4 regions of the Streptomyces sp. NPDC037054 genome follow, and region 1 is predicted to be linked to each of the others. Evidence: riboswitches for the same ligand, from Rfam matches in the RefSeq annotation. Region 1 holds a riboswitch; each other region holds the start of a gene.
What was found. Region 1 has a riboswitch for cyclic di-AMP ahead of ACZ7D7_RS04355 (transglycosylase SLT domain-containing protein). Riboswitches for the same ligand answer to the same signal wherever they lie in the genome.
Positions count from the first base shown of each region.

Region 2: linked by a shared signal. The riboswitch ahead of ACZ7D7_RS16525 (M23 family metallopeptidase) and the one ahead of ACZ7D7_RS04355 (transglycosylase SLT domain-containing protein) in region 1 are both predicted to bind cyclic di-AMP.
Region 3: linked by a shared signal. The riboswitch ahead of ACZ7D7_RS21680 (M23 family metallopeptidase) and the one ahead of ACZ7D7_RS04355 (transglycosylase SLT domain-containing protein) in region 1 are both predicted to bind cyclic di-AMP.
Region 4: linked by a shared signal. The riboswitch ahead of ACZ7D7_RS25310 (M23 family metallopeptidase) and the one ahead of ACZ7D7_RS04355 (transglycosylase SLT domain-containing protein) in region 1 are both predicted to bind cyclic di-AMP.

Region 1 covers NZ_JBVJSJ010000001.1:985,680-993,187, reverse strand. Annotated here, with positions in the region: gene ACZ7D7_RS04375 (polysaccharide deacetylase family protein) at 59-814, opposite strand; gene ACZ7D7_RS04370 (glycosyltransferase family 2 protein) at 849-2,186, opposite strand; gene ACZ7D7_RS04365 (GNAT family N-acetyltransferase) at 2,183-3,250, opposite strand; gene ACZ7D7_RS04360 (HAD family hydrolase) at 3,572-4,399, shown strand; gene ACZ7D7_RS04355 (transglycosylase SLT domain-containing protein) at 4,393-4,872, opposite strand; cyclic di-AMP (ydaO/yuaA leader) riboswitch at 4,877-5,043, opposite strand; gene ACZ7D7_RS04350 (polyprenyl synthetase family protein) at 5,624-6,634, shown strand; gene ACZ7D7_RS04345 (LolA family protein) at 6,917-7,508, shown strand, end outside.
Region 2 covers NZ_JBVJSJ010000006.1:181,396-188,903, forward strand. Annotated here, with positions in the region: gene ACZ7D7_RS16505 (aspartate aminotransferase family protein) at 1-525, shown strand, start outside; gene ACZ7D7_RS16510 (helix-turn-helix domain-containing protein) at 629-1,252, shown strand; gene ACZ7D7_RS16515 (DUF6126 family protein) at 1,249-1,368, shown strand; gene ACZ7D7_RS16520 (tyrosine-protein phosphatase) at 1,394-2,191, opposite strand; cyclic di-AMP (ydaO/yuaA leader) riboswitch at 2,659-2,824, shown strand; gene ACZ7D7_RS16525 (M23 family metallopeptidase) at 2,827-3,777, shown strand; gene ACZ7D7_RS16530 (SGNH/GDSL hydrolase family protein) at 4,053-4,838, shown strand; gene ACZ7D7_RS16535 (TetR/AcrR family transcriptional regulator) at 5,096-5,716, opposite strand; gene ACZ7D7_RS16540 (glutamate dehydrogenase) at 5,912-7,090, opposite strand; gene ACZ7D7_RS16545 (MBL fold metallo-hydrolase) at 7,290-7,508, shown strand, end outside.
Region 3 covers NZ_JBVJSJ010000008.1:353,443-360,950, reverse strand. Annotated here, with positions in the region: gene ACZ7D7_RS21690 (PrsW family intramembrane metalloprotease) at 1-1,311, shown strand, start outside; gene ACZ7D7_RS21685 (aldo/keto reductase) at 1,342-2,286, opposite strand; gene ACZ7D7_RS21680 (M23 family metallopeptidase) at 2,553-3,587, opposite strand; cyclic di-AMP (ydaO/yuaA leader) riboswitch at 3,600-3,757, opposite strand; tRNA gene ACZ7D7_RS21675 (tRNA-Met) at 4,090-4,163, opposite strand; gene ACZ7D7_RS21670 (alginate lyase family protein) at 4,230-5,429, opposite strand; gene ACZ7D7_RS21665 (dihydrofolate reductase family protein) at 5,610-6,749, opposite strand; tRNA gene ACZ7D7_RS21660 (tRNA-Lys) at 6,813-6,885, opposite strand; gene ACZ7D7_RS21655 (amino acid permease) at 7,029-7,508, opposite strand, start outside.
Region 4 covers NZ_JBVJSJ010000011.1:179,757-187,264, forward strand. Annotated here, with positions in the region: gene ACZ7D7_RS25295 (DNA gyrase/topoisomerase IV subunit A) at 1-481, opposite strand, end outside; gene ACZ7D7_RS25300 (M16 family metallopeptidase) at 807-2,186, shown strand; gene ACZ7D7_RS25305 (M16 family metallopeptidase) at 2,183-3,571, shown strand; cyclic di-AMP (ydaO/yuaA leader) riboswitch at 3,797-3,963, shown strand; gene ACZ7D7_RS25310 (M23 family metallopeptidase) at 3,976-4,752, shown strand; gene ACZ7D7_RS25315 (GntR family transcriptional regulator) at 4,948-5,643, shown strand; gene ACZ7D7_RS25320 (HPr family phosphocarrier protein) at 5,829-6,110, opposite strand; gene ACZ7D7_RS25325 (bifunctional acetate--CoA ligase family protein/GNAT family N-acetyltransferase) at 6,280-7,508, shown strand, end outside.

The sequences.
Region 1 (7,508 bases):
CCGCTCACCCGCTCACCCACCTTGCCCCGCCTCACCCCCGCTCACCGCCTCGCCCCGCTCACCCCGCGAAGACCGGCCCCATCACCGCCGCGCGTGTCCTGCGGTACCAGCGCCACGCCACCGTCTTCGGGCCGTCCCGGTAGGGCGCGAGCCGGGCGCCCTCGCCCGCCAGCCAGCGCCGCACGTCCGCGAGGGTGTGGCCGCGGCGCACGATGAGCCGGGCGATGCGGTACGGCTCGTCGCGGTCCGAGCTGAGCGCGTGCCGCACGGCGGTCGCCGTCTCGTAACCGGCGCGCGCCGCCAGGGCCCGCACGCGGGGGCTGTTGTAGCCGTGCGGATAGGCAAGGTGGCGTACCGGATGACCGAGGGCGTGTTCCAACACGGCTTTGGACGTGCGCAGTTCGTGCTCCAGGGCGCCGGTGCGCAGGGTGTCGAGCTGGGCGTGGGTGACGGTGTGGCTGCCGACCTCCAGACCGTGCCGCTCCAGGTCGGCCACCTGGTCCAGGGTCATCATCGGGGCGGGGGGCAGCAGGCTGCGCCCGCCGGGTGCGACGGCGCCGGTGGTCAGGTAGGCGGTCGCGGGCAGGCCGCGCTCGGCGAGCGCCTCGGCGGTGGGCCCCGGCAGGTCGGCGAAGCCGTCGTCGAAGGTGAGCACGACGGGCCGGGGCGGCAGGGCCGCGCGTCCGGCCAGGTGGTCGGCGACCGCGCCGACGGTGACCGGCGTACGGCCGCTGTCGCGCACGGCGTCGAGATGCGAGGCGAACACCCTCGGGGTGACGGTGAATTCGGCGATCCACGCGGGCGGATCGTCCATCACGGCGTGATACAGGAACACGGGGATCACCACGTCAGCCCACCCCTCTCGGCGCCGTGCGCAGGGCACGCCGGGCGCGCAGGTAGCCGAGCGGTCCGTACAGCATGCCCCTGCGCTGGAGCCGGGACAGGCGACGCGGCCACGGGTGCGTACGCACGCCGTACCCGCCCGGCGACCGGTCGCGGGCCTCCGTGCCGCCCCGTACGGCGGTCAGCGCACGCGCGTGGGCGAGACCGCGCGGCAGCCGGGCGAGGAACGCGGGCAGCAGCGCGGGGCGGTTGACCAGGAGCGCCGTGAGGTAGGCGGTGAGGCCGGCGCCGTAGCCGTACGCCTGGGTCTCCAGGTCCCGCCAGGTCTCCCGGTGGTGGTGCCAGACGAGGGCCTGCGGGGCGTAGCGCAGGCGGTGTCCGGAGGCCAGGACGCGGACGAAGCCGTAGAGATCGTCACCGCCCCGGGCGTGGGTGCCGGCGCCGGTCGCCGGGTCGAAGCCGCCGACGGAGCGCAGCACTCCGGTGCGGAAGGCCATGTTGGCGCCGGAACCGAAGCGGCCCGCCGCGAACGGGAACAGCGGCTCGTCGGCGGGCGGTTCGGCGGGGTCGTACGTCCGTGGGGTGAAGCCCTTCGCGAAGCCGCCGTGGCTCTCCAGCAGCACCTGGGCGGGGGTCCGCAACCGGGCCGGCAGGATCAGGCCGGTGACGCAGCCGAGGCCCGGGTCGGCCGCGAACGGCCTGGTCAGCTCGGTCAGCCAGCGCGGATCGGCGACCACGTCGTCGTCCGTGAACGCGACGGCCTCCCCGTGCGCGGCGAGGAGACCGCGGTTGTGCGCGACCGCGAGTCCGGGCACCGGCTCGCACACGTACCGCACGCGCTCGCCGTACTTCCGCTCGACCAGCTCACGGGTCGCGGGTGTTACGGGCGCGTTGTCGACGACGACGATCTCGAAGCGGGGGTGGTCCTGGGCGAGGAGCGAGTCGAGCGCGCGGGCGAGCTGCCCGGAACGCTCGCGGGTGGCGACGACGACCGTCGTGAACGGCGGCGGCCCGGCGTCCGCCTTGCCCACTTCCACCGCTCTCCCCGCCTCGGCCGCCCTCAGCGCCTCCACCGCCCTCAGCACCTCGGCCGCCCCCAGCGCCTCCACCGCCCCCACCCCCTCCGGCACCCGCGTCAGTACCGTCCCGACCGGCCGTCCCTCCCGTCTGACCAGTACGAACACCTCGCCGTGGGTCAGCGGTGGGCCGCCCGGTGCCGGGTGCACGGAGACCCCGGCCGCCGTGACGTCCACCTGTGCCACCTGCACCGGCCCGACGCTCAGGAACCGCCGGATCTCCTCCCGCGTGCGAGCGCCGCGCCCCGTCCGTCCCGTACGTCTCATGCCGCCCTCCGCAGCCGCCCCGCGCCCCTCAGCGCCCGTGATGCCAGCGACGCCAGCCGCGGGTGGCCGCGTACGAAACCGTGGGCGCGGCGGACCGGTTCGCGGCTCAGCCAGTGGGCCGCCGCGCCCGGCCCCGGCCGGGTCGCCGCGCCCTCGTACACGGGACGTTCGCCGGTCTTCAGCGCGTCCTTGTACTCGGCCCGGCCGCGCCCCAGGTCGAGCAGGCCGATGCCCTCGGCCGCCGCGGCCTCGGCCATCCGCAGGTGCAGCACCAGACCCGGTGAGTACTTCGCGAACCCGGGGTCGTACGCCGGGAACCAGCAGGACAGCACCGTCGCCGAGCGCAGCCCGAAGTGGGCGGCCACCGGGCGCCCGGCGGCGTACAGCACGGAGAGCGTCCCGGTGCACTGCGCAGCGCGCGTCCCCGCGAGCCGGGCCACGAGCCGGGTGATCCACTCCTGCGCGAACCGGTCGCGCCGGCCCGTCCGGCGGTACTGGGCCGACTTCCACGCCATGAGGGTGCGCAGCGCGGCGGGGTCGCGCTCGTCGAACACGAACCGCAGGTCGCCGGCCTGCCGGCCGAGCCTGCGCTCCTTGGCGAGCGTGGTCTTGAGGAACTTCGGCGACTGGGCGCGCAAGCCGGACTCGTAGCTCTCGTAACCCTTTCCGACGTCGACGACGAAGGTAGGGTGCTCCTCGGCCGCGTACGGGAGGAAGAGGTGCTGCTCCGCCTCCAGGTTGTCGAAGGCGAGGCTGGACACCGAGCAGGCGCGCAGCAGTTCGGCGGTGGCGAGCCGGAGGCCGGGTCGCAGTACCGCGCCCTGGCAGTCCGAGACGCCGAGTCCGATCGCGCGGCCCTGCCCGAGCCGTCCGCGCTCGTGGGGCAGGAAGCCGACGGCCTCGCGCCCCTCGTACACGACGGCGACGCGGGCCCGCGGGCGCACGTGGCCCACGGCGTCGGTGAACTCCGGTTCCATGAACGGGTTGCGCGGTGCCCGCGCGGCGGCGCGCAGCTCGCGCCAGCGTTCCCGGTCGGCCTCGCCCAGCGCCTCGGGCGTCAGCACACGTACGCGTCGTCCACCGCTCAACTCGACCCCCCGATCAAGTCCCCCCTGGACACATGGAAGGTACCGCCCAATGCGGCCCCGAGGGTAGGTAGCGGAGCATGGTGCCGCGAACCGGCGCCAAGCCGCCGAACCGGACGCTTCGCGCGCCCCAGGGGCGGCGGGACCGTGGCCGCGCCGCGCCGAACAGGACCGATCAGCCGGTGAGCTGCCGCGCTCACAAACGGCTGGCGAAGATCAGAAACGGCGGGTCGGGATCAGAAACGGCGGGTGGGGAAACCGCGGTGAAGGGACGGCGCGCGTTGTCCGTATTCTCTGATCATGCCCGCACCCCTCGCGTACTCCCTTATCGCCACCGACCTGGACGGAACGCTTCTGCGTGGTGACGACACCATCTCCGACCGGTCCCGCGCCGCGCTCGCGCGGGCGGCCGGGGCCGGCGCCCGGCACCTCGTCGTGACCGGGCGCCCGGCACCCCGGGTGCGGCCGCTGCTCGCCGACCTCGGCAGCACGGGGCTCGCGGTGTGCGGGCAGGGCGCGCAGGTGTACGACGCCGCCACGGACCGCCTGCTGTGGTCGGTCACCCTGGACCGGGAGCTGGCCGAGACGGCGCTCGGCAAGATCGAGGCCGAGGTGGGCGAGGTGTACGCGGCCGTCGACCAGGACGGCGTGGACGGGCTCACGCTGATAGAGCCGGGCTATCTGATGCCGCACCCCACCCTGCCGGCCGTGCGCGTCGACCGGCGCGAGGACCTGTGGGCGGCGCCGATCAGCAAGGTGCTGCTGCGCCACCACGGCCTGTCGGACGACGAGTTGGCGGCGACGGCCCGCGGGGTGATCGGCTCCCTCGCGACGGTGACGATGTCCGGGCCGGGCACCGTGGAGCTCCAGCCGTGCGGCATCACCAAGGCGACCGGTCTCGCCCTGGCCGCCGAGCACCTCGGGCTGGGCGCCGACCGGACGATCGCCTTCGGGGACATGCCCAACGACATCCCGATGTTCGACTGGGCCGCGCACGGCGTCGCCATGGCCAACGCGCACCCCGAACTGAGGGCGGTCGCGGACGAGATCACGCTGTCGAACGAGGACGACGGCGTCGCCGTCGTCCTCGAACGCGTGTTTCCGGCGTCCGGCGGGCCGGCTCAGTAGGCCCCGAAGACGTTGTCGATGGAGCCGTACCGCTGGGCCGCGTAGTTGCAGGCGGCGGTGATGTTCGCGACCGGGTCGTACGGGTCGAGCGAGGTGCCCGGCACGTGGTACGCCTGGAACGTCGGGTCGATCACCTGGAGCAGGCCCTTGGACGGGGTGCCGGCGGCGGCGTTGGAGTCCCAGTTGTTGATGGCGTACGGGTTGCCCGAGGACTCCCGCATGATGTTGCGGTGGATCCCCTCGTAGGAGCCGGGGATGCCGCGCTCCGCCATGACGGCGAGCGACTGGCGGATCCAGCCGTCGAGGTTGTCCGGGTACGTCGTCGCGGCGGTCGCCGAGGTCGTGGTGTGGGCGGACGCGCCGGTCGCGCCGACCAGCGGGAGCGCGAGCACGGCGACGCCGGTTCCGGCGACGGCGAGCTTGCGGACGAGGCTGCGGTTCCCGGCGCGGCGGGACTGACCGAATGCAGGCATGACGAATTCCTCTCCTACGCCTGCGAGGTGAGCTGTCGGGTTCGGGCGGGAGGTGCCCGGCCGCCCGTGAGGCACGGCTTCACCCCGAGCCGTTCCAGTCTTGTGACCGGCCCGGCGTCCTACCTGGGTCCCCCGCTCCTGCCGTACGAGTGGGTTCGTCGTCGGTGGTGCGGGCGGTGGCAGGATTCGGCGTCCGCCCGACAGGCCGGGAACGTATGCGAGGGCACATGTCGGGAACAAGTGGCGAGATCACAGAACGCCCCGGTTGACCTTGGTGTGGTGCGTATGGGGTACTTGATCCTTTGCGATCGCCACGGCTCAACTCGCTTGCGCGAGGCGCGGATACGGGCCTCGGGGGAGTGCGGTGTCCGGCGGGGGGAACGCGTGATTCAACTCACGGGTAAAGGTCTCGAAGGCATTTAGGGCCAAGGTGGATCGAGGTGTCAAGCACGGCAAAACGGGCGCCGGGGGGAGTGTGTGCGCCGAAGGGGTGGCGGTCCGCTCCGGCGGAGTCGGTTGCCCGCGTCGGCGGGCGCATTGCCGGACGATTCGTTTCGAGTCGTACATAACGGCTATGTCATTGCGTATCGAGTGATCGAGAATATGCGCGTCGTGATCCGATACCTGGTGGCCTGGACGGGTGGGCGCTGGCGGTGATCGAAACGTGACCGGATACGCTGACTTGAGTGATGGCAGTGACCTATCGACAAACAGGTAATCGCCAGTAGGCGCCAGCAGACAGGAGACCTTCGTGACCGTCGTCGGGCCGTTCGGGCTGAGCGTGCGGGACCAGGCTCTGGAGGCCGATGTCCAGGCCGGTTTGAGGGCTGTCGAAGAAGGGTTGCTCGAAGCAACCAAGAGCGAGGTGCCGTTCATCACCGAGGCCGCCCAGCACCTGGTGCGGGCGGGCGGCAAGCGTTTCCGTCCGCTGCTCGTGATGCTCTCCGCGCAGTTCGGCGACCCGTACGCGCCCGGGATCGTGCCGTCGGCCGTCGTCGTCGAGCTGACCCACCTGGCGACGCTGTACCACGACGACGTGATGGACGAGGCCGACGTGCGGCGCGGGGTGCCCAGCGCGAACACCCGCTGGGGCAACTCGGTGGCCGTCCTCACCGGAGACTTCCTGTTCGCCCGCGCCTCACAGATCCTCGCCGACCTCGGACCCGAGGCGGTGCGCGTGCAGGCCCTCGCGTTCGAGCGGCTGGTCACCGGACAGATCCTGGAGACGGCCGGACCGCAGGACGGCCGTGACCCGGTCGAGCACTACCTGGACGTGCTCGGCGGCAAGACGGGCTCGCTGGTGGCCGTCTCGTGCCGGTTCGGCGCGATGATGTCCGGCGCCGACGAGCAGGTCGTGGACGTCCTCACGCAGTACGGCGAGCGGCTCGGGGTCGCCTTCCAGCTCGCGGACGACGTGCTCGACATCGCCTCCGACTCCACCGAGTCCGGCAAGACGCCCGGCACCGACCTGCGCGAGGGCATCGCGACGCTGCCGGTGCTGCGGCTGCGCGAGCGGGCCGCGCGGCTCGGCCTCGCCGACGACCTCGCGCTGTGCGAGCTGCTGGACGGCGACCTGACCGACGACGTCCGCCACCAGCGGGCGCTGCGCGAGCTGCGGGCGCACCCGGCGCTGGAGCAGGCCCGCCGGGACACCGTCCGCTACGCGGAGGAGGCGCGCGCCGCGCTGGCCCCGCTGCGGGAGTGCGACGCCAAGGTGGCCCTCATGCAACTGTGCGACGCCGTGGTGCACCGCGCGGGCTGACCCGCGGCCCCCGCCGGGCGGCGTCGGCCGGCCCGCGCCCGGACCCGACCCCTACTGGTCGGGGGAGTCCCGGGGCCCACGTGTCATACCCCAGGTGTACGTGGAGTTGGGCCCCCGGGTTGACGCAACTCGGCGGCCGATTTGGTCAGATGGATGCCACGGACAACACCACTGCTCACCGATTCGGGTGACAATGGCGGCCCGGGGTGGGACCGGCGCGAGTACACGAGACGCGGGGACACGAGACGGACAGCCGCCGCCGACGACGGAGGTAAGGCACACATGGCACCGTACGCATCCGACGACACCACGACCGCAGGGGAGGCCGACGACCGAAGCGCGGGCCGGCGCAAGGCCGCGCGGTACGTCGTCCCGGTAGCGGTGATGGGGGTGGCGGCCGCGACCATCGGGCTCGTTCCCGCGCTCGCCGACTCCGGTGACCCCGACCTCCCGGAGATCACCGCCCAGCAGCTGATCGAGAAGATCGCGAAGTCGGACGTCCAGCAGCTGTCCGGCACCGTGAAGATCAGCACCGACCTCGGGCTCCCCGACCTCGGCGGGCTGGAGAACAGCCTGCTGTCGGGCGCCGGCCGCCCGGACGGCGGCAGCGGCTCGTCCGCCGACCCGTCCGCCCGGCTCACCGAGCTGGCGAACGGCACGCACACGCTGCGCGTCGCCGCCGACGGCCCGGACCGGCAGAAGCTCTCCCTGCTGGAGAACGCCGCCGAGTACAGCCTCATCCACAACGGCGAGGACGTCTGGGGCTACGACAGCGAGTCCAACGAGGTCTACCACGCCACCGCCGAGGACACCGGCCGCGGCGAGCGCGAGCACGAGGTCCCGGCCACGCCGAAGGACTTCGCCGAGGAGGCCC
Region 2 (7,508 bases), on a different contig from region 1:
AAGGTCTACTCCTCGATGGACCGCGTGCTGGTCCACTCGGCGAGCTTCGGGGCCAACGCCCAGGCCATGGCGGCGGGCCTCGCCGTACTGTCCGTGCTGGAGAACGAGCAGATCGTGGCGGGCGTCCGCACCACCGGCGAGCTGCTGAGGTCCCGGCTGGCGGCACTGGTGGACCGGTATGAAATGCTCGCCGACGTCCGCGGCCGGGGCCTGATGATCGGCATCGAGTTCGGCCGGCCGCGCTCGCTGAAGCTGCGCAGCCGGTGGGCCATGCTCCAGGCCGCCCGCAAGGGACTGTTCGCGCAGATGGTGGTCGTGCCGCTGCTCCAGAAGCACCGTATCCTCACCCAGGTCTCCGGCGACCACATGGAGGTCATCAAGCTCATCCCGCCGCTGATCATCGGCGAGCGGGAGGTCGACCGGTTCGTCGACGCCTTCACCGCGGTCATGGACGACGCGCACGACGGCGGGCTGATCTGGGACTTCGGCAGGACCCTGGTGAAGCAGGCGATCGCCAACCGCTGACGGCCGCCGCCCCGGCCGGGCGACCGCAAGGGTCTCGCGCCGGGGCTTTTGCCTCTGAGGCAAGAAATTTGCCCGAGAGGCAAGGCTCGGGCTGAATGGACGCATGAGCCACCCCGAGTCCGACCCGCCGGACGGGCCGCCCGAGGCGGGGCCGCTCGTCGCGCCCCGGCTTCGCGCCCTGCGCCGCCGCGCGGGCCTCACCCTGGAGGCCGCGGCCCGCGCCGCCGCCCTGTCGCCCGCCCATCTGTCCCGGCTGGAGACGGGGCAGCGCCAGCCGTCCCTGCCGATGCTGCTGGCCCTCGCCCGCATCTACGGTACGACGGTCTCCGAGCTGCTCGGCGAGCGGGCCGCCGAACGGGACGCCGTCGTCCGGGCCGCCGACATGGAGCCGACGGCGGCGGGCGGCTGGACGTACTGGCAGGCAGGGGCGCCCGGACGCGGCATGCAGGCCCTGCGGGTCCGCGTGCCGTACGGGGCGCAGGGCGACATCGTGCGCGTCCATCCCGGCGAGGAGTGGCTGCACGTGCTCAAGGGCCGGCTGCGGCTGCGCCTCGGCGACACCCTGCACCGGCTCGACCCGGGGGACAGCGCGCACTTCGACTCGCTGACCCCGCACCGCATCGCCGCGGACGGCCCGGACGGGGTCGAGCTCCTCTTCGTCCACACCCTGCTGCAGAGCCCCACGGCCACGCTGTGCCTGGGCCCGATCACCGGAGCGACGCCATGAGCGACATCGAGGAGAAGTTCCCGCGCGCCCTGTGGGTGCGGCTGTTCATCTACATCGCCGTGGGGCACGTCTTCGCCGCGTTCGTCTGGCTGCTCTTCGAGGTCGGCGCCAAGTAGCTCCGCCGCCGCCCCGGCCGGGACGTCAGTCGAGGAGGCGTTCGCGCAGCCGCTCCCGGGTCTCGGGTGTGACCCCGAGGCCCTGCTCCAGATAGGCCTCCACGCCGCCCCAGGTCTCCTCGATCGTCTCGAAGGCCGCCGTGAGGTACTCGGCGCGCGCGTCGAAGAGGGGGTTGAGCAGCTCCATGACCTCGGGGGAGTAGGCCGAGGCCGACGTGCCGCTGCGGCGCACCTTGTAGCGGCGGTGCTTGGCGTTGGACTTCAGGTAGTCCTCGACGATCGCGTCCCGCTCGACGCCCACGGCCAGCAGGGTCACCGCGACGGACAGGCCCGCGCGGTCCTTGCCCGCCGCGCAGTGCATCAGAGCCGGGACGCTGTCCTCGGCGAGCGCCCGCAGCACCCGGGAGTGCTCCGCGGTGCGCTCCTTGATGATCATCCGGTACGAGGCGATCATGCGGTCCGCGCCCTTGCCGTCCGACAGGATCGCGCGCAGCTGGTCGAGGTCGCCGTCGCGCACCATCTTCCAGAACTCGGCACCGTCGGCCGGGTCGCTCAGCGGCAGGTTCACATTGCGCACGCCCGGCAGCTCGACGTCCGGGCCCTCGAGCTTCTGGTCGGCCGCGTTGCGGAAGTCGAAGATCGTGTGCAGGCCGAGGGAGGCGAGGAAGGCGGCGTCCTCCTGCGTCGCGTGCGCGAGGTGGCCGCTGCGGAACAGCACGCCGTGCCGCACCCGGCGGCCGTCCACGGTCGGCAGTCCGCCGACGTCACGGAAGTTGCGCACTCCGGCCAGCTCGGGCTCGGTCGACGGGACCTGCTGCGTCACGAGGGCTCCTCCCACTCGGCCCCGACGGCGCGGCTCACCGACGGGCACGTGTCGACGATACGACACGCCCACCGGGCCATAAGAGAGGGACGCATCACCCCCGTCAGCTGCAAACAGGATGAAATCGGGCACCCTTTTGCCGGTGAGCCTCTATGTCGCCCAGTGGGTCATTAGTCCGAATCGAGTGTTTGGGTATAACGCGCCCCGATAGCAAGGGAGATGGGGTGTGGTGCGTGAGCAGCGTCATAATCGTGACGATCCGCTGTCGCCATGTTCACGTAATTCAGGTGCATTTCCTGGGGATTGAAGAAGAGCGAAAGATCCTTAATCCACGCTCGGTGACCGGAAAAGTCCCGAACGGCCGCCGGTAAAGCGTCCGCAGGCATTCCCGGGCTTGTCCCCGTGCCATCCGGTCGCTTACGTTCGCCACCGATCCGGACGGACGCCTAATCCTGCCGCCGCCCGGAAGCCCGCACACACTGACCCGTGTACGGCAGGAGCGGGGGACCCACAGGTACAACCGCCTGTTCCGGTCTCCGGAACTGGCTTGGGGTGAAGTCGCGCAGCAGACGCGGCCGGGCATCTCCAGCCCGAACCCGACAGCTCACCTCGTAGGCGCCGGAGAGGAATTCGCCATGCCCGCGAAGGGTAAGCACCGCCGTACGAAGTCACAGCGTTTCACCCGATCCATCGCCGTCGCCGGAACCGGCGGCGCCGCACTCGCGCTTCCGCTTCTCGGGGCCACCGGCGCCAACGCCGCCCCCGCGCAGCCGGTTTCCGAAAAGGCCGTTCAGTCCCTTCCGGTGGCGCAGAACAAGGCCCCCGAGAAGAGCGCCGCGAAGAACTCCGCCCCGCGGACCTACACTGTCAAGGGCGGCGACTACCTTTCGAAGATCGCCGACGAGCAGAATGTCAGCGGCGGCTGGAAGAAGCTGTACGAGGACAACCGCGAGACCGTCGGAAGCGACCCCTCGCTGATCCTCCCGGGCCAGAAGCTGGCCCTGGGCAAGAAGGCCGCGACGACCACCGCCAAGCCGTCGGCCGAGTCGCCTTCGTCTGCTTCTTCCGGTTCGTCGACGAAGTCGTCCGCCTCCGAGTCGTCCGCGTCGAAGTCGTCGTCCTCCGACTCCTCCGCCTCGCCGTCGGCCAACGCCGCGGCGCCGGCCGCGCAGTCCTCCGGCTTCACGCTCCCCGTCTCCGGCTCCGGCGTCGGCACCGCCTACAAGGTCGCCGGCAGCATGTGGTCCAGCGGCTACCACACCGGCGTCGACTTCGTCGTCCCGACCGGCACGTCCCTGAAGGCCGTCGGCGCCGGCACCGTCGTCTCCGCCGGCTGGGCGGGCGCGTACGGCAACCAGGTCGTCATCAAGCTCAGCGACGGCCACTACGCCCAGTACGCCCACCTGTCCTCCCTGTCGGTCTCGGCCGGTCAGAGCGTGACCGCGGGCCAGCAGGTCGGCCTCTCCGGCTCGACCGGCAACTCGACCGGTCCGCACCTGCACTTCGAGATCCGGACCACGCCGGACTACGGCTCGGACGTGGACCCGATGGCGTACCTGCGCTCGCACGGCGCCCCCGGCGCCTGACGCACCGGCCGCCCCTCGGCGCGGCCACCCGCCTGACACGCGGCCGAAGGCCGGACCCCGATCCCCGGGTCCGGCCTTCGGCGTTCCCGTTCCCGTTCCCGTTCCCGGCGCGTGAACCCGCCCCATAACCCGCCCCGTCTATTCCCGAGTTGACCAAGACTTCAGGCGTGGCTTATCTCACCGTCCGTCAACCCCTGCCTACGGTCGCGTAGGTCACATTCGACGGTGAAAAATGGATCGATGTGGCAGACGATTCGAAGAATGACAGCAGATCAGTGATCGGGTCGTACGTGGCGGTGGGGGACAGCTTCACCGAGGGCGTGGGCGACCCCGGCCCCGACGGGGCGTTCGTCGGCTGGGCCGACCGCTTCGCGGTACTGCTCGCCGACCGGCGGCCCGAGGGCGACTTCCAGTACACCAACCTCGCCGTGCGCGGAAAACTGCTCGACCAGATCGTCGCGGACCAGCTCCCCAGGGCGGTGGAACTCGCCCCGGACCTGGTCTCCTTCTGCGCCGGGGGCAACGACATCCTGCGGCCCGGCACCGACCCCGACGAGGTGGCCGAGCGGTTCGAGCGGGCGGTCGCCGCGCTCACCGCCGTCGCGGGCACCGTGATGGTGACGACCGGCTTCGACACCCGGACCATGCCCGTCCTCAGGCACCTGCGCGGCAAGATCGCCACCTACAACGGTCACGTCCGTGCCGTCGCGGACCGGTACGGCTGCCCCGTGCTCGACCTGTGGTCCCTGAAGAGCATCCAGGACCGCAGGGCGTGGGACGCGGACCGGCTGCACCTCTCCCCGGAGGGGCACACCCGCGTGGCGCTGCGCGCGGGCCAGGTCCTCGGCCTGGAGATCCCGGCCGACCCGGAGCAGCCCTGGCCGCCGCTGCCGCCGCGCGGCACGCTGGAGATCCGGCGCGACGACGTGCACTGGGCGCGGGAGTACCTGGTGCCGTGGATCGGGCGCCGGCTGCGCGGCGAGTCCTCCGGGGACCATGTGACGGCCAAGGGCATGCTGTCGCCGGACGACATCAGGATGCGGATCGCCCCGGTGGCCTGAGGGGGGCGACGGCGGGGCAGTGCGCGTGGAAAGGGCGGTGGCGGGGCGGCACGAGCGGCCACTCGGACGGGCGTCTCGCCGCTCCGCCGGTCCGGCGGGCGTCCCACCGTCCCGTCACCCTGGCGGGGTGTCCCGTCGCTCCGTCACCGCGGCGGGTGTCTGGCCGCGCTGCCCCCTGAGGGCGTCGACCCGGCGGACGTCCTGCCGCCCTGTCACCCCGGCTGGCGTCACACCGCTCCGTCACCGCCGTGGGCGTCTCAGCGCTCCGCTGCCGTCAACTCCTCCGGTGCGAGGTCCAGTTCGCGGGCGAGGGCCGCGTCGGCCCACTGTTGGGCGCGGGCCGGGGAGAGCGTGCCCGGGTAGGACGTGAGCTGGACGGCGAGCCCGTCGAGCAGCGCGGTGAGGCGCAGCGCCGCGCCCGCGGGGTCGGCGCAGCGGAACTCGCCCGCGGTCACGCCCTCCGCGATGACCTCGGCGATCGCCGCCTTCCAACGCCGGTCCAGGTCGCCCGTCACCTCGCGCAGCACCGGCTCGCGCAGGGCCGCCGCCCAGCCCTCGATCCACAGCCGCCAGCCCTTGGCCTGCCCGGTCGGGGCGTACCACCGCACGACGGCCCGCAGTCGGCGCAGCGCCGTCGTGCGGCGGCCGAGCAGGGCGCGCAGCCGGGCGAGGTCGTCCTCGGCGGCGTGCTCGAAGGCGGCGGCGACCAGCTTCTCCTTCGAGGAGAAGTGGTACAGCACGAGGGCGTTGCTCACCCCGAGCGCGGCGGCCACGTCGGCGATCCGGACGGCGACCACGCCGCGCGCCTCGATCTGCTCGACGGCGGCCCGCATGATCTCGGCGCGCCGCTCCGCGACGCCCAACCGCACTCTCGCCACGACGTCACCCTAGCGCTGTGACCGGGAGGGTTCGCCGGCTCGCGCCGCCCGGCACGGCACCGTGCCGCGTCGTCGCGCCGCCCGCGTACACCCAGGGTGCCGGAGACGCTCCGCCCTGCGGCGCACCGCTCGCGCGCGGCCCGCGTGGACCACAGGACGCCGCGGGCCACCCGGCGGACCTTCCCGGCCACATCACTAGCGGTACCAGCCGAACCGCTCGGCGATCGCTTCCAGCCGCTCCTCGGCGACGGCGTGGGCGGCGGCCCGCGGACTCGTCGCGTCTGCCGCCGCACGGCCCAGCACCCCGTCCACCAGGTCCCGCATCGAGCGGCGCACGCGCGCGAACGCCTCGTCCGGGTCCGCGCCGATGTCCCCGAACAGCGTCCACCACCACCAGGCGTTGGTGCCGGAGTTCACCACCACGTCCGGCAGTACGGTCACACCGCGCGCGGCCAGCAGTTCCTCCGCGTCCGGCAGCACGGGCATGTTGGCCGCCTCGACGACGAGGCGGGCGGTGATCCGCGCCTCGTTGGAGACGTCCACGGCGTACGACACCGCCGCCGGCACCAGTACCTCCGCGTCGGCGGACAGCCAGGCGTCCGGGGGCAGTTCGCGGTCGCGGGCCCGCAGCGCGCCGCGGTCCACCGTGCCGTGCGAGTCCCGCGCGGCGAGCAGCGCCTCCACGTCGAGGCCTTCGGGGTTGACGATGGTGCCCTTGACGTCGGCCACCGCGACCACCGTCAGTCCCGCCCGCGCCAGGAACCGGGCGGTGGCCCCGCCCATCGTGCCGAGCCCCTGCAACGCGACACGGGTACCGGCGTACGGCACTCCCGCCCGGTCCAGCGCGGTGAGCGTGGCCTCGGCGACCCCGCAGCCGCCGACCAGCTCGCCGAGCCCGATGCCGTCCACCTCCACGGCGAAGGCGTCCGCGAGCCGGCGCCGGGCGGCCGACTCGTCGTCCAGCAGCGGGTACACCGCCTGCACCGACGAGACGAGCCCGGCCTCGACGGCCGCCCGGTCCACCGTGTCCTGGCTGAGCCCGAGGTCCTCACCCGTGGTCCAGCAGCACTCCACGTACGGCCGCACCGCCCGCAGGTAGCGCACCAGCAGCCCGTACGCCTCGGGGTCCCGGGGGTCGCAGTCGATGCCGCCCTTGGCGCCGCCCAGCGGGACGTACCGCGCCCGCGGGTCGTAGTGCAGCGCCTCCTTCATGGACATGCCATGCGCAAGTCCGGCGACCTCCTCGGCCGTGCAGCCCTCGCGCATCCGCAGGCCCCCGCTGGCCACCCCGCGCACCAGCCGGTCCACGACCAGGAAGCCCCGGCGACCGGTGATGTGGTCGGTCCAGGTGAGGGACAACAAAGGGCTGGCCACGGGGTCTCCTGACACGGGAAAAGGGCTGGTCCGTAAGGGGGTGGTCTACTGAACCGCGGGTCAGCATCGCCGGGAGCGGCCCCCCTGTCAACGTACGCAGACGCGGCGCGCACCGTGGGCCGGAATGTGACGGAGCGGGACCGGCGGTGTCGGTGGGGCCGCCCATAATGGATGTCTGACGACTCCACCTGGAGGTACCGTGGCCGGTTTCCGTTTCCCGGGCTCCGGGCTCCGCGCGCTGCGGCCCGCGGCGTTCGGCGCGGACCCGAGCGGCGAGCGCATGGCGCGCATCCGCAGATCGCCGCACTTCAAGGACGGTGTCTTCCAGAACCCAGGAGGCGTCGCCCGGACCCGCCCGTCCGGCTCGGCACGCTCCTTCGCCAAGGTCTACTTCGACAAGGAGGCCCGCCCCCGCCGG
Region 3 (7,508 bases), on a different contig from region 1:
TGGCGGAACCTGGTGTTCGCGTTCGCCTGGGGCGCCTGCGCGGCGGCGCTGATAGCGATCGTCGCCAACAGCTTCGCGACCCAATGGATAGCGACGGCGACCGCTGACCCGTCCGGCGCCGACACCCTCGGGGCGACCGTGATAGCGCCGGTCGTCGAGGAGAGCGCCAAGGCCGCCGCCGTCCTCCTCGTCTTCCTGTTCCGCAGACGGGACTTCACCGGCATCCTCGACGGCGTGGTGATAGCCGGGGTCACCGCCACCGGCTTCGCGTTCACCGAGAACATCCTCTATCTCGGCACCGCGTTCGGAACCGACCAGCTCACCGGCGACAGCGGCCTCGCCTCCGTCACCGCGGCGACCTTCTTCGTCCGCATCGTCATGTCGCCCTTCGCGCACCCGCTGTTCACGGTCCTCACCGGCATCGGCTTCGGCATGACCGCGCTGTCGGGCGACCGGCGGATGCCGCGGCGCGTGGCGCCGCCGCTGGCCGGGCTGCTGCTCGCGATGGGCATGCACGCGTTCTGGAACGGCTCCACCACGTTCGGGCAGTTCGGGTTCATCGCCGTGTACGCCGCGTTCATGGTGCCCGCGTTCGGGCTTCTGACGTGGCTGGTGATCTGGACGCGGCAGCGGGAGCTGCGCACCGTGCGGACCGAGCTGCCGGCCTACGCGGTCGCGGGCTGGCTGACGCCGCCGGAGCCGTTCGCGCTGGGCTCGATGCGGGCCCGCCGGATCGCGCGGAAGTACGCGCGCAAGCACGCCGGGAAGGCGGCGGCGCGGGAGGTCGCCCAGTACGAGGCGTACGCGACGTCGCTGGCGTTCCTGCGGCACCGCGGGCGGCAGGGCAAGGCCGGCGCGGGCTTCGTGAACCGGGAGCGGGAGCTGCTGAACGAGCTGTGGGCCCGCCGGGACGCCGCACGCCCGGCCCTGGAGCACGCCGCCCGGGTCACGGCGCCGCCGATCCCGGTCCACCTGCCGCCGACGCCGTACGTGACGCCCTGGCCGACGCACGGCCCGCCGCCCCACGGCCCCACCCCGTACGGCCAGGCCGCCCACGGGCAGACGGCCTACGGACAGACGGGCCACGGGCAGACGCGCCACGGGCAGCCCCCGTACGGCCAACCGGCATACGGCCAACCCGCGTACGGCCAGCCGGCATACGGACAGCCCCCGCACGGACACCCCGCGCACGGACACCCCGCGCCTGGACAGGCGGCCTACGGCCAGGCCGCGTACGGCCAGGCCGCGTATGGCCAGGCCGCGTATGGCCAGGCCGCGCCGTATCCCGCGTACAACCCGTACCAGTCATAGGGACCGCACCGGCCGCACCGGCGCCGGGCGTTACTCCGACGCCCGTGTCAGCCGCGTCACCTCGTCGTCGGTGAGGGTCAGCTCCGCCACCCCCAGCAGGTCCGGGAGCTGTTCCACCGTGCGGGCGGAGGCGATCGGGGCGGCGACGGTCGGCTGCGCGGCGAGCCAGGCCAGCGCCACGGTGGCGACCGGCGCGTCGTGCGCGGCGGCGACCTCGTCGAGGGCGGCGAGCACCCGGCGCCCGCGCTCGGTCTCGAGGTGCTTGGCGGCGCCGCCCGCGCGCGGGCTGTCCACGGTCGTGCCGGGCCGGTACTTGCCGGTCAGGAAGCCGGAGGCCAGCGCGTAGTACGGCACGGCGGCGAGGCCGGCCCGCTCGGCGAGGTCGCGCAGGCCGCCCTCGTAGGTGTCGCGGGAGACCAGGTTGTAGTGGGGCTGGAGTGCCACATAGCGGGCGAGGCCCTCGCGGTCGGAGAACTCCAGGGAGGCCCGCAGCCGCTCGGGCGTGATGTTGGAGGCGGCGATGTGCCGGACCTTCCCGGCCCGCACCAGCTCGTCCAGGGCGCCGACGATCTCCTCGACCGGCACCTCGGGCTTGTCGAAGTGCGTGTAGTAGAGGTCGATGTGGTCGGTGCCGAGGCGGCGCAGGGAGGCGTCGGCGGCGGCCTTGATGTTGGCGGCGGTCAGGCCCTGGTAGTCGGGGTGCTGGCTGACCTTGGTGGCGACGACGACGTCGGAGCGGTTGCCGCGGGCCTTGAGCCACTTGCCGATGATGGTCTCGGACTCGCCGCCGCTGTTGCCGTCGGCCCACGCCGAGTAGGAGTCGGCGGTGTCGACGAAGTTACCGCCCGCCTCCGTGTAGGCGTCGAGGACGGCGAAGGACGCCGTCTCGTCGGCGGTCCAGCCGAAGACGTTGCCGCCGAGGGCGAGGGGGAAGACTTCGAGGTCGGACGAGCCGAGCTTGCGAAGAGTAGTCATGCCGTACGTCAACGGCCGTTGCGGGGGCGCCCATTCCGCACCGCCCGCAAAGATCGCGCAACGCCACGCGAACGCCGCGCGGGCACGCGTGACCGGCAGCCCTGACGTCGGGGGGTTGCCGCCAGGACCGCCGGGGTCGGGAGGGACGTGCGTCGGGGAGCTCCGCGTCAGAGACGCGTGGGGGCACCCCGCGTCATACGTGCGGGGAACCCCACGTCAGTCGTGCGGGAACTCCACGTCAGTCGTGCGTGAGGAGGAATCCCACGTCAGGGGTTGAGACCCTTGCTGCGCAGCCACGCCAGCGGGTCGATGCCGCCGTCGGCACCGTCCGGGTGGACCTCCATGTGGAGGTGGGCCCCGGTGACGTTGCCGGTGGCGCCGACGCGGCCGATGACGTCTCCGGTGGTGACCTTCTGGCCGACGCTGACGCTGATCGACGACTGGTGGCAGTACCAGATCTCCGTGCCGTCCTCGAGGGTGAGGATGGTGCGGTAGCCGTAGGAGCCGGCCCAGCCCGCCTCGGTGATGGTGCCCGTGTGGACCGCCTTGAGGAGCGTGCCGGTGGGCGCGGCGAAGTCGGCGCCGGTGTGGTACCCGGAGGACCACATCGCGCCGGCCTGCCCGAAGACGGAGCTGACGGTGTACGAGGAGGTCGGCAGCGTGTACTGGCGGGCCAGTTCGGCGAGCCGCTCGGCCTCGGCCTTCTTGCGGGCCTCCTCCTCGGCCTTCGCCTTGGCGGCGGCGGCCTTCTCCTCGGCCTCCTTCTCCGCCTTGGCGGCCGCCTCGGCAGCGGCCTTCGCGGCGGCTTCGGCGGCGGCCTCGGCGGCCTTGTCCTCGGCCTGGCTCTGCTGCTGCTCGGCCTGCGCCATGATCCGGGCCCGCAGCGCCTCGCCGGCGTCGGCGGTGCTCTGGTCGGCGGTGGCGGCCGAGGCGACGCCCACGCCGCTGAGCGGATTGGCGGTGCCCTCGGAGGTGTCGTCGTCCGAGATCAGGGAACCCACGTTGGGGAGGTCCGGCATGGAGATCGACACCGGCGGCTTGCCGGTCTGCGCGGTGGCCATGCCGCCCGCGCCGACGGCGGCTATGACGCCGACGCCGAGAACCGTGGAGCTGCGGGCGAGCCCGCCGCCGCGCTGCTTGGCGACGCGATGCCTGCCGCGTACCGGGCGGATGGACTCCTCGGTGGGGTTCCACTCCTCGAACGGGCCCTCGTCGCTGCGGTATTCGCCGTAGCCGAAGGTGTCTGCGGTGCGCTGGCTCGGCACGAACGGGGCCTCAGGGGCAGGCCGGTTGGACGCCACGTGGGCGTACTCCTTTCCTTCCTTCTCCGCCTACCGGGTTAGCTGACGGGTTCGGAGCAGGAAGGTCTCCTACGCGCGTATATCCGTCATGCTGCCACGAGGACCTACGCGCGATTCACCCCAGGGTGGTGGTTCCCCGGTTCCCTCGCGGGATTCGGCGCGTGAGCACGGAGCCGCCTTCTGTGACGGCTGGGACGACCGCGCTGCGTTATCGAACGTTAATAGACGCGGGGCGCGGATTCCAAGCTGTTCCTCTTGATCATTAACGATTTCCGCGCGGACGTACCTGTCACGACCGGTGAAAAACGGGCGAGTTGACCACCCCGCACACACCTTGCGCACGCAGCGTAAACACATCTCGGAAACTGATGGTGTGTCAGTTGTTATCGGAGGGGGACGAGTCCGTCACGGAGCGTGGGCGTCGTGGGCGGAAAACACCGAAGGCCGCGGGCGGAAACACCGAGGGCCGGAACCCTTTCGGATTCCGGCCCTTGACCTTCAGTAGCGGGGACAGGATTTGAACCTGCGACCTCTGGGTTATGAGCCCAGCGAGCTACCGAGCTGCTCCACCCCGCGTCGTTGTGACTCCAGTGTACGTCATCCGCGGAGCCCTCAGCACCACGGTTTGTTTGCGGGCCCGCATCATGGCTGTCCGGCGGGCTTCTCGCCCGGCTTCGCGGCGTGGGTCAGGTTCTCCCAGGCCACGGACAGATGGTCCGTCGCGGCGGACCGCGCCGTCCCGGCCGCGAGCCGGTGCGCCGCCGGGACGGAACCGCCGAGCCGGTCCTCCAGGTGGTGCAGGGCGACCTCCAGACCGGGCCCCAGGGAACCGCCCGCCCTCCCGGCGCCGCCGTTCCTGCCCCCGCCGCCGGCCCGCTCGCCGCACGGCCCGGCGGCCACGCGCTCGCCGAGCTGCTGACGTGCGTGCAGCGCGAGCGCGGCCGTCAGCCGGTCCTTGACCTCGTCGTACAGGTCGACGCCCTGGTGCCAGGCGGTCTCGGCGATGTGGGAGGTGGCGGCGATGCCACGGCCGACCTGCCCGAGGCCGCGGCAGGTGTCCCGCGTCACGCCCTTCTGCCCGGAGAAGTAGGCGGGCACGCGCGCCCGGAACCGCGTCAGGGCCCGGTCGAAGGCCTTGCGGTCCTCCAGGAACACGGCGATCGAGAGCTGCGCGTCGGTCATCACGAGGTCCTGACTGCCGCCGCCCCGCGGGGGGTTCCGGCTGACGGCGGGCAGGTGGACGCTGCGCAGCATGTCCTCGAAGCGCCGGACCCGCTCGGCGGGCCAGCCCGCGCCCGGCGTGTGCCGCACGATCTCCGCGGCCCGCGCCCACGTGGTGGCGGCCCACCCGGCGTCCTGGATGCCGTGCCCCTTCAGCCTGCCGGACCAGGCGTCCATGATCTCCCTGGCCTTGACGGCGTGCTGCCGCTTGCCGGTGACCGTGAACAGCAGGGCCTGCGTGTACGCGGCGATGGCGTCGGCGCGCTCCTCGGCGCATCCGCGGCCGGGCGTCCCGCCGGCGGCGCAGGTGACCGTCTCGTGGGGCCGGGGACGGTACTTGTAGGAGCCGTACTTGCTGTCCCGCATGCCGAGGTAGGCCTTCAGCCACGGCTGCCTGCCCGCGGTCACGTTCTCCCGTACGGCGGTCAGCTGGTCCTTGCCGACGAGGACGCCGGGGTGCGTGAAGTCGGCGTCGGCGGGCAGGGTGCGCGCCATGGCCCGGCCATCCGGCCCCTCGGTCCCGCAGGAGGCGAGGAGGGCGGCGGCGAGGGGAAGGGCGAGGAGTGCGGCCGTACGACGCCGCCGCGCCGCCGGTCCGACGGATTCGCCGCCGCGGCTCACGGAACGCCCCCGCCCGGCCGGCCTCGTGGACTCCCCCGGCCCCCTTCGCCCCTTCGACCTCACTGACCCCATCACGACTCCCTCCGCGTCACCGCGCGTGCCGGTTCACTGGCAGCGTGACGCGGTGGCATGCGGGGCGCAGGATCTGATGGGCCGAAGGGAGTCGGCCACGGCGTGCCGTCAGGCGGGCGGGTCCAGCAGATGCCGGTTGGGCGCCGTGGCCCGCTCCTCGTACTCGGGCAGCACGACGACGTCGACGCCCGCCGCCGCCAGCACGCCGCTGCCGTCGGCGCCCGTGACGAAGGTGTCCGGCTCCCGCCAGGCGGTCACCACACGGCGGACCCCGGCGTCGAGGATCAGGCGGGCGCAGGGCCGGGGCCGGGAGGCGCGGCGGGCGCAGGGTTCGAGGCTGCTGTAGACCGTCGCGGAGGCGAGCCTCGGATCGGCGGGGTCGAGCTTGGCGAGGGCGGCCTCCTCGGCGTGCACGACGGGGTCACCGGCCTCCCGCGAGTGCCCGCGCGCGAGTTCGGTCCCGTCGGCGGCGACCACCACGGCCCCGACGCTGAACGCGGTCGCCGACGGCGGGCACAGCGCCGCCAGGTCGCAGGCCAGGGCGAGCCGGTGCCGGTCGGCGGCGGACGGCACGGCGCCCGTGCCGGGCGCGGTGGGCTCGTAGCGGAGCAGGACGACGTCCTCCAGGCGCCGGGTCTCCACGAGCCGCAGCCGGCCGCCCTGGTAGCCGCCGGGCCCGAACATGCGGGGCGCGCCCGGGTCGCCGACGAACAGCGGGGCGACGACGAGCTGGAGTTCGTCGGCGAGGCCCTGCTGGAGGAGCTGGGTGTGGACGGTGCCGCCGCCCTCGACCATGAGCCGCCCGACGCCGCGCACGTCGTGCAGGTGCTCCAGCAGCGCGCGCCAGTCGAGGGACGGGCCGAGCGGGACGACGTCGGCGGCGATGCCGAGCCGCCGGGCCCGGCCGGCGCCCTCGTCGGTGGAGTAGAGGACCTTGTCGCCGCCGGTGTGCCAGAAGTTGGCCGCCGGGTCGAGGTCGCCCGACCCGCTGACGGTGACCTTGAGCGGGTATGCGGGCCGCCCGGCGGCACGGCGGGCGGCTCGGCGCTCGGGCGAGTTGACGAGCAGCCGGGGGTTGTCGGCGCGGATCGTGCCGGCGCCGACGAGGATCGCGTCGACGGACGCCCGCACCTCGTCGACCCGGTCGAAGTCGGCCGGCCCGGACAGCAGCAGCCGCTCGGGGCCGGTGTCGTCCAGGTAGCCGTCGAGGGAGACGGCGGCGGACAGCAGGACGTACGGCAGAGACATGGCCACCATTCTCCGCAACGACGGAGCCCCCGGCTCGAACCTGCCGAGCCGGGAGCGTTGTCGTAGGCCCTGTGGGACTCGAACCCACAACCAATGGATTAAAAGTCCACTGCTCTGCCAATTGAGCTAAGGGCCCAGGCGATGTTGCCTCCCCGAGCATAGCGGGACGAGGCCGTGTGTCCGATCGGGTATCGCGACCCGGCCGCGCCGCGGAAGCGGACCCGGCCGCGCCGCGATGGCGGCGCGGCCGTGCGGGTGGCGCCTTGGGACGGACGTGGCTTACGGATCCACCGGTTCGGGTGTTCCCGCGCGGGCCGCCTCGCGGGACCGGGTGCGTTCGTGGTCCGGGTTGAGGAACCAGTGGCGGGCCGACGCCAGCCACCAGGTCGCGGCGAAGCCCAGGACGGCCAGGACGGCGACCGGGGCGTAGTTGAAGGACTCCCAGGTGACCGGGGAGACCTGCGGCAGCATGAACAGGACCGTGATCACGCCGACCCACCCGACCGCGACCACGCCGATCGGGCCGGACCAGCGGCCCAGGTGCCACGGCCCCCGTTCGAAGGCGGCGCCCTTGCGCACCCGCAGGAAGGTCGGGACGACGTAGGCGATGTAGAGGCCGATCACGGCGATCGAGGTCACCGCCGCGTACGCCGTGACGTTGATCAGGTACGGCAGGCCGAGGGCGAGCGCGCCCAGGGCCGCGAGCCAGACCGCCGCGACGGGGGTGCGGGTGCGCGGGCTGACGGTGTGCCAGATGTG
Region 4 (7,508 bases), on a different contig from region 1:
AGTTCGGCGCGAAGTCGACCGTGTCCTCGTCGATGGACTCGGTCATCAGGCTGGTCGCCTCGGTCATGCGGCACTCGGTGTACCGCATGGCGGCCGGCGGGTCGTCGTTGCCCAGCGAGCCGAAGTTGCCGTGGCCGTCGACCAGCGGGACGCGCATGGAGAAGGGCTGCGCCATGCGCACCAGCGCGTCGTAGATCGACGCGTCGCCGTGCGGGTGCAGCTTGCCCATCACCTCGCCGACGACGCGGGCGCACTTCACGTAACCCCGCTCGGGGCGCAGCCCCATCTCGTTCATCTGGTAGACGATGCGGCGGTGCACCGGCTTGAGGCCGTCGCGGGCGTCGGGCAGTGCGCGGGAGTAGATGACCGAGTACGCGTACTCGAGGAAGGAGCCCTGCATCTCGTCGACGACGTCGATGTCGAGGATCTTCTCCTCGTACGAGTCGTCGGGCGGCGGGGTCTTCGTACTACGGCGGGCCATCGCTGCCGGCTCCTTCTGATTTCCGGTCGTTCGCCTACGGGGCGCTCACGTCGCCCCTCCGGCTCACTCTTGCTGAAGCGTGAACGGACGGGTCTGACGCGGACCATTGTGGACCGCGGCACTGACAGCGACCGACCAGGACCCGAGACGGGGGCCCCGGCCCGGCGCTGCCCGCAGGTTACGCCCTCGCACGGGGGAACCCGCTTCTCGCTCTCGGCGTACGCGCTGCGGGAACTTCGCCGCGGGTCCGCACGCTTGCATACAGTGGCAGGACCGGCAGCATTCTGCGGTTTTCCATTGTTGTTCCGCGATCGAAGGGACGTACATGCCCATGGGTCACACGGCCACAGCCCAGGCAGGCTCCGGCGGCCTGACAGCGACCGAGCACCGCCTGGCCAACGGCCTGCGCGTGGTGCTCTCCGAGGACCATCTGACCCCGGTCGCGGCGGTGTGCCTCTGGTACGACGTCGGCTCGCGCCACGAAGTCAAGGGGCGCACCGGCCTGGCTCACCTTTTCGAGCACCTGATGTTCCAGGGCTCCGCCCAGGTCAAGGGCAACGGTCACTTCGAGCTGGTGCAGGGCGCGGGCGGCTCGCTCAACGGCACCACCAGTTTCGAGCGCACCAACTACTTCGAGACCATGCCCGCCCACCAGCTGGAGCTCGCCCTCTGGCTGGAGGCCGACCGCATGGGCTCCCTGCTGGCCGCCCTCGACGAGGAGTCGATGGAGAACCAGCGCGACGTCGTCAAGAACGAACGCCGCCAGCGCTACGACAACGTGCCGTACGGCACGGCGTTCGAGAAGCTGACCGCCCTCGCCTACCCCGAGGGCCACCCCTACCACCACACTCCGATCGGCTCCATGGCCGACCTGGACGCGGCGACGCTGGAGGACGCGCGCGCGTTCTTCCGGACCTACTACGCGCCCAACAACGCCGTGCTCTCGGTGGTCGGCGACATCGACCCGGAGCAGACGCTGGCCTGGATCGAGAAGTACTTCGGCTCCATCCCCGGGCACGACGGCAAGCCCGCCCCGCGCGACGGCACGCTGCCGGACGTCATGGGCGAGCAGCTGCGCGAGGTCGTCGAGGAGGAGGTCCCCGCGCGGGCGCTGATGGCGGCCTACCGCCTGCCGCAGGACGGCACACGCGCGTGCGACGCGGCCGACCTGGCGCTGACCGTCCTCGGCGGCGGTGAGTCGTCCCGCCTCTACAACCGCCTGGTGCGGCGCGACCGCACGGCCGTCGCGGCCGGCTTCGGCCTGCTGCGGCTCGCCGGGGCGCCCTCCCTGGGGTGGCTGGACGTGAAGACGTCCGGCGACGTGGAGGTGCCGGTCATCGAGACCGCGATCGACGAGGAGCTCGCCCGGTTCGCCGAGGAGGGCCCCACCGCCGAGGAAATGGAGCGCGCCCAGGCCCAGTTGGAGCGCGAGTGGCTGGACCGCCTCGGCACGGTCGCGGGCCGCGCCGACGAACTGTGCCGGTACGCGGTCCTGTTCGGCGACCCGCAGCTCGCCCTGACGGCCGTGCAGCGTGTCCTCGACGTGACCGCAGAGGAGGTCCAGGAGGTCGCCAAGGCCCGCCTGCGCCCCGACAACCGCGCGGTGCTCGTCTACGAGCCGACGGCGCCCGAAGCCGAAGCGGACGCCGACGGCTCCGACGCCACCTCCGACGCCACCGACGAGAACGAGGAGATGGCCAAGTGACCGACCTGGCCCCCATGGACTTCCACCCCCAGCCGCAGGGCGGCGAGCCCAAGCCGTGGGCGTTCCCGGCGCCCGAGCGCGGCACGCTCGACAACGGCCTCACGGTGCTCCGCTGCCACCGCCCCGGCCAGCAGGTCGTCGCCGTCGAGATCCTCCTGGACGCGCCCCTGGAGGCCGAGCCCGCCGGCCTGGACGGCGTCGCCACGATCATGGCGCGCGCCTTCTCCGAGGGCACCGACAAGCACTCCGCCGAGGAGTTCGCCGCCGAGCTGGAGCGCTGCGGCGCCACGCTCGACGCGCACGCCGACCACCCCGGCGTCCGCCTCAGCCTGGAGGTGCCCGCCTCCCGCATGGCCAAGGGCCTCGGCCTGATCGCCGACGCCCTCAGGGCGCCCGCGTTCGCCGACAGCGAGGTCGAGCGGCTCGTCCGCAACCGCCTCGACGAGATCCCGCACGAGCTGGCCAACCCGGCGCGGCGGGCCGCCAAGGAGCTGTCCAAGGAGCTGTTCCCGGCGGACTCGCGCATGTCGCGCCCTCGCCAGGGCACCGAGGACACGGTCGCCGCGGTCGACGCGGCGGCGGTGCGCGCCTTCTACGAGCGGCACGTCCGGCCCGCCACCGCCACGGCCGTGGTCGTCGGCGACCTCACCGGCACCGACCTGGATGCCCTGCTCGCGGATACGCTCGGCGCGTGGACCGGCTCCACGGCCGCCGCCCGCCCGGTGCCGCCGGTGACCGCCGACGACACCGGCCGCGTCGTGATCGTGGACCGGCCCGGCGCCGTCCAGACGCAGCTGCTCATCGGCCGCGTCGGCCCGGACCGCCACGACCGCGTGTGGCCGGCGCAGGTGCTCGGCACGTACTGCCTGGGCGGCACGCTCACCTCCCGCCTGGACCGCGTCCTGCGCGAGGAGAAGGGCTACACCTACGGTGTGCGGGCGTTCGCGCAGGTCCTGCGGTCCGCCCCGGACGGCTCGGGCGCCGCGATGCTCGCCATCAGCGGCTCCGTCGACACCCCGAACACCGGGCCGGCCCTCGCGGACCTGTGGACGGTGCTGCGCACGCTCGCCGCTCAGGGCCTCACCGACGCCGAACGCGACGTCGCCGTGCAGAACCTGGTGGGTGTCGCGCCGCTCAAGTACGAGACGGCGGCGGCCGTCGCGAGCACGCTGGCCGACCAGGTCGAGCAGCACCTGCCCGACGACTACCAGGCCACGCTGTACCGGCAGCTCGCCGCGACCGGCACCGTGGAGGCCACCGCGGCCGTCGTCAGCGCCTTCCCCGGCGACCGGCTCGTGACCGTCCTCGTGGGCGACGCGGCGCAGATCAAGGCGCCCGTCGAGGCCCTAGGCATCGGCGCGGTCAGCGTGGTCTCCGCGGAGTAGGACGCGCGCCGACGGCCCGTCAGAACCACGGGTGAACCAGGGGCCCCGGGGGCGGAAGCGCCACCGGGGCCCCTGTATGCCGGAATTGGTGAGGATTGGGGGAGAGACTGCCTGTCTGCCCTGTGGCATGCGCTACAAAAGGCCGGATCCGTTTGGGGATTGAAAGATGTCCCCTTTAGGTTCATCCGGGCTGTCCGTCAGGCAGTGCGCCGCACCCGCGGCACCGGACAGCCATCGCCGAGTCCCCGTACGGCGCGAGCCAGGGGAGCCGGGGACCCGCATCGCAGTCCCTGGGGTGAATCGGACGCCCGCGCGTGCCGCGAGGGGGTCCGTAGGAGACCTTCCTGCTCCGAACCCGTCAGCTAACCCGGTAGGCGAGAGGGAAGGAAAGGACAAGCCTCTACATGGCGTTCACGCGCGCCACCGGGAAGCACCGTCGTCCCAGCCGCATACAGCGCTCCACCGCCCGCGCGGCGGGTGTGGCGGCCCTCGCCGCCACCGGCGTCGTCGGCACCCTCACGGCCCCGGCGCTCGCCGCCGAACCGGCCGCCGAGCAGACCGGTCTCACCCCCGTCGTCGACATCGGCGACGCGATCGCCGAGCAGATCGACGCCCAGGTCGCGGCCCAGGAGCACGCCGCCGAGGTCGCGGAGGCGGAGCGCAAGGCCGCCGAGGCCGCCCGCGAGAGGGCCGCGCAGGCCGCCGAGGAGGCCGCCGAACGGGCCCGCGAGGCCAAGGAGCGCGCCGCCCGCGAGGCCGAGCGCAAGCGCCTCACCACGTACGTCTCGCCGATCGCCGGTTCGTACGTCTCCACCGGCTACAAGAGCGGCGGCGCCGTCTGGTCCTCCGGCAGCCACACCGGCGTCGACTTCCACGCCGCGAGCGGCACGCCCGTCCGTGCGGTCGGCATGGGCACCGTCGTCGAGGCCGGCTGGGGCGGCGCGTACGGCAACCAGATCGTCATCCGGATGAACGACGGCACGTACACCCAGTACGGCCACCTGTCGTCCATCGGCGTCTCGGTCGGCCAGCAGGTCACGCCCGGCACGCAGATCGGCCTGTCCGGCGCGACCGGCAACGTCACCGGCGCGCACCTGCACTTCGAGGCCCGGATGTCACAGGAGTACGGCTCCGACATCGACCCCGTCGCCTACCTGCGCTCCCACGGCGTCGGCGTCTGACGCGACCGAAGCCCGGGAACGTCTCCCGCCCGGCCCCGGCCCACCGGCCGGGGCTTTCGGCGTTTCGGGCCGCCCCGCACGCAAAAAGTGTCCATGGATTTCTGCCTGCCGTCGGAAATTCCGGCTCATTGCAATAGAGTCACGGAACACGCGTCCATCGTCGGCGTTTCACGGGGATTAAGGCGGAGGTCGGTCATGCGTATTCCGGCGCACTCGGTGTGCACGGCGATCCGGGACGACATCGTCGCGGGTGTCTACGAGCGCGGCAGCCGGCTCACCGAGGAACTCCTCGCCCGCCGCTACGGCGTCTCACGCGTCCCCGTCCGGGAGGCGCTGCGCACCCTGGAGGCCGAGGGGTTCGTGGTGACCCGGCGGCACGCGGGCGCGTGCGTGGCCGAACCGACCGAGCAGGAGGCCGCCGACCTGCTGGAGATGCGGCTGCTGCTGGAGCCGCTCGGCGCCTCCCGGGCCGCCCAGCGGCGCACCGAGGCCCACCTGAAGGTGCTGCGCGGCCTGGTCCGGCTCGGCCAGGAGCGCGCCCGGCGCGGCAACAGCGACGACCTGCGCTCCCTGGGCGGCTGGTTCCACGAGACGCTCGCCCAGGCGGCCGGCAGCCAGGCGCTGGGCTCGATGCTGACCCAGCTGCGCCACAAGATCGCGTGGATGTACGCGGTGGAGGCGTCCGCGAACCCGGCGGACTCCTGGGCGGAGCACGGCGCGATCGTCGACGCCGTGGCCCGCGGCGACAGCGAGCGCGCGCGTGCCGTCACCGCGCTGCACACCGAGCGCTCCGCCGCCGCGCACCGGCTGCGGTTCGGGTCCCGGGGCGAGCGCCCGGACCGTGTGAGGAACTCGCAACATTCCGTAAACACACCGAGCCTGCGGCATTAACACGAGCGCCGTATACAAAGAAGAGATATTCAGCGAGGGCTATTCGGCGTGCCCTTTTTCTCGCGCGGCGTGAATTCCCTGTCGCGCTGCTTTCGCATGCCCGCATCCGCGCCGCGGAAAACAACAGAACCGCGCCCCGCCGAAAAGGCGGGGGCGCGGTTCCGTCGTTGTCGTCGCCCGGTGGCTCAGACGGTCTCGGGAAGCTCCTCGAGTCCCTCGGCGACCAGCTTCGCCAGACGGTCGAGGGCGGCGTCGGCGCCCTCGGCGTCGGACGCCAGCACGATCTCCTCGCCGCCCTGGGCGCCGAGACCGAGGACGGCCAGCATGGACGCCGCGTTGACGGGGTCGCCCCCGGCCTTGGCGATCGTCACCGGGACGCCTGCGGCCGTGGCGGCTCGGACGAAGATGGAGGCGGGGCGGGCGTGGAGACCCTCGGCCCAGCCGACGTTGACGCGGCGCTCAGCCATGTGATGCTGCCCTTCAGGTGTTCAGGGTTGTCTAGACCAGTTTCCCACATCGGCTCCGGACCGCGGCCTCGGTCCGGTGTGCCGTCATTGTCCACGTCCTCGACGTGGCGGCTGTTCCTCCACAGACTGCCTCGCGCCGTTGTCGTACGCGAGCCGTACTCTGGGGCCCATGCAGACCTCGTCGGACCGGCACGAGTACCCCGCCCACTGGGAGGCGGACGTGGTGCTGCGCGACGGCGGCACGGCGCGCGTCCGGCCCATCACCGTCGACGACGCCGAGCGCCTGGTGAGCTTCTACGAGCAGGTCTCCGACGAGTCGAAGTACTACCGCTTCTTCGCGCCCTACCCGCGCCTGTCCGCGAAGGACGTCCACCGCTTCACGCACCACGACTTCGTGGACCGGGTGGGACTCGCGGCCACGGTGGGCGGCGAGTTCATCGCCACCGTACGCTACGACCGCATCGGCACCGACGGCACACCCGCCTCGGCCCCCGCCGACGAGGCCGAGGTCGCCTTCCTCGTGCAGGACGCCCACCAGGGCCGCGGCGTCGCCTCCGCCCTGCTCGAACACATCGCGGCAGTCGCCCGGGAGCGCGGCATCCGCCGCTTCGCCGCCGAGGTGCTGCCCGCCAACACCAAAATGATCAAGGTGTTCACGGACGCGGGCTACACCCAGAAGCGCAGCTTCGAGGACGGCGTGGTCCGCCTGGAGTTCGACCTCGAACCGACCGACCGCTCCCTCGCCGTGCAGTACGCGCGCGAACACCGCGCCGAGGCCCGCTCCGTGCAACGGCTGCTGACGCCGGGCTCCGTGGCCGTCATCGGCGTCGGCCGCACCCCCGGCGGAGTGGGCCGCAGCATCCTCGGCAACATCCGGGACGCCGGCTTCACCGGCCGCCTGCACGCCGTGAACCGGGCCCTGCCGGAAGGGCAGAAGGAGATCGACGGCGTCCTCGCCCACCGCTCGGTCGGCGACATCGGCGAACCGGTCGACCTCGCCGTCGTCGCCGTGCCCGCCGACCACGTGCCGCGGGTCGTCACCGAGTGCGGCGAGCACGGCGTGCGCGGACTCGTCGTGGTCTCCGCCGGATACGCCGAGAGCGGTCCCGAGGGCCGCGAGCGCCAGCGCGAACTCGTACGCCACGCGCGCACGTACGGCATGCGGATCATCGGCCCGAACGCCTTCGGCATCATCAACACCTCCGCCCGGGTCCGCCTCAACGCCTCCCTCGCCCCCGAGATGCCGAGGCCCGGCCGCATCGGCCTGTTCGCCCAGTCCGGCGCCATCGGCATCGCCCTGCTCTCCCGGCTGCACCGCCGCGGCGGCGGCGTCACCGGCGTCACGGGCGTCTCGACGTTCGTCTCCTCCGGCAACCGCGCCGACGTCTCGGGCAACGA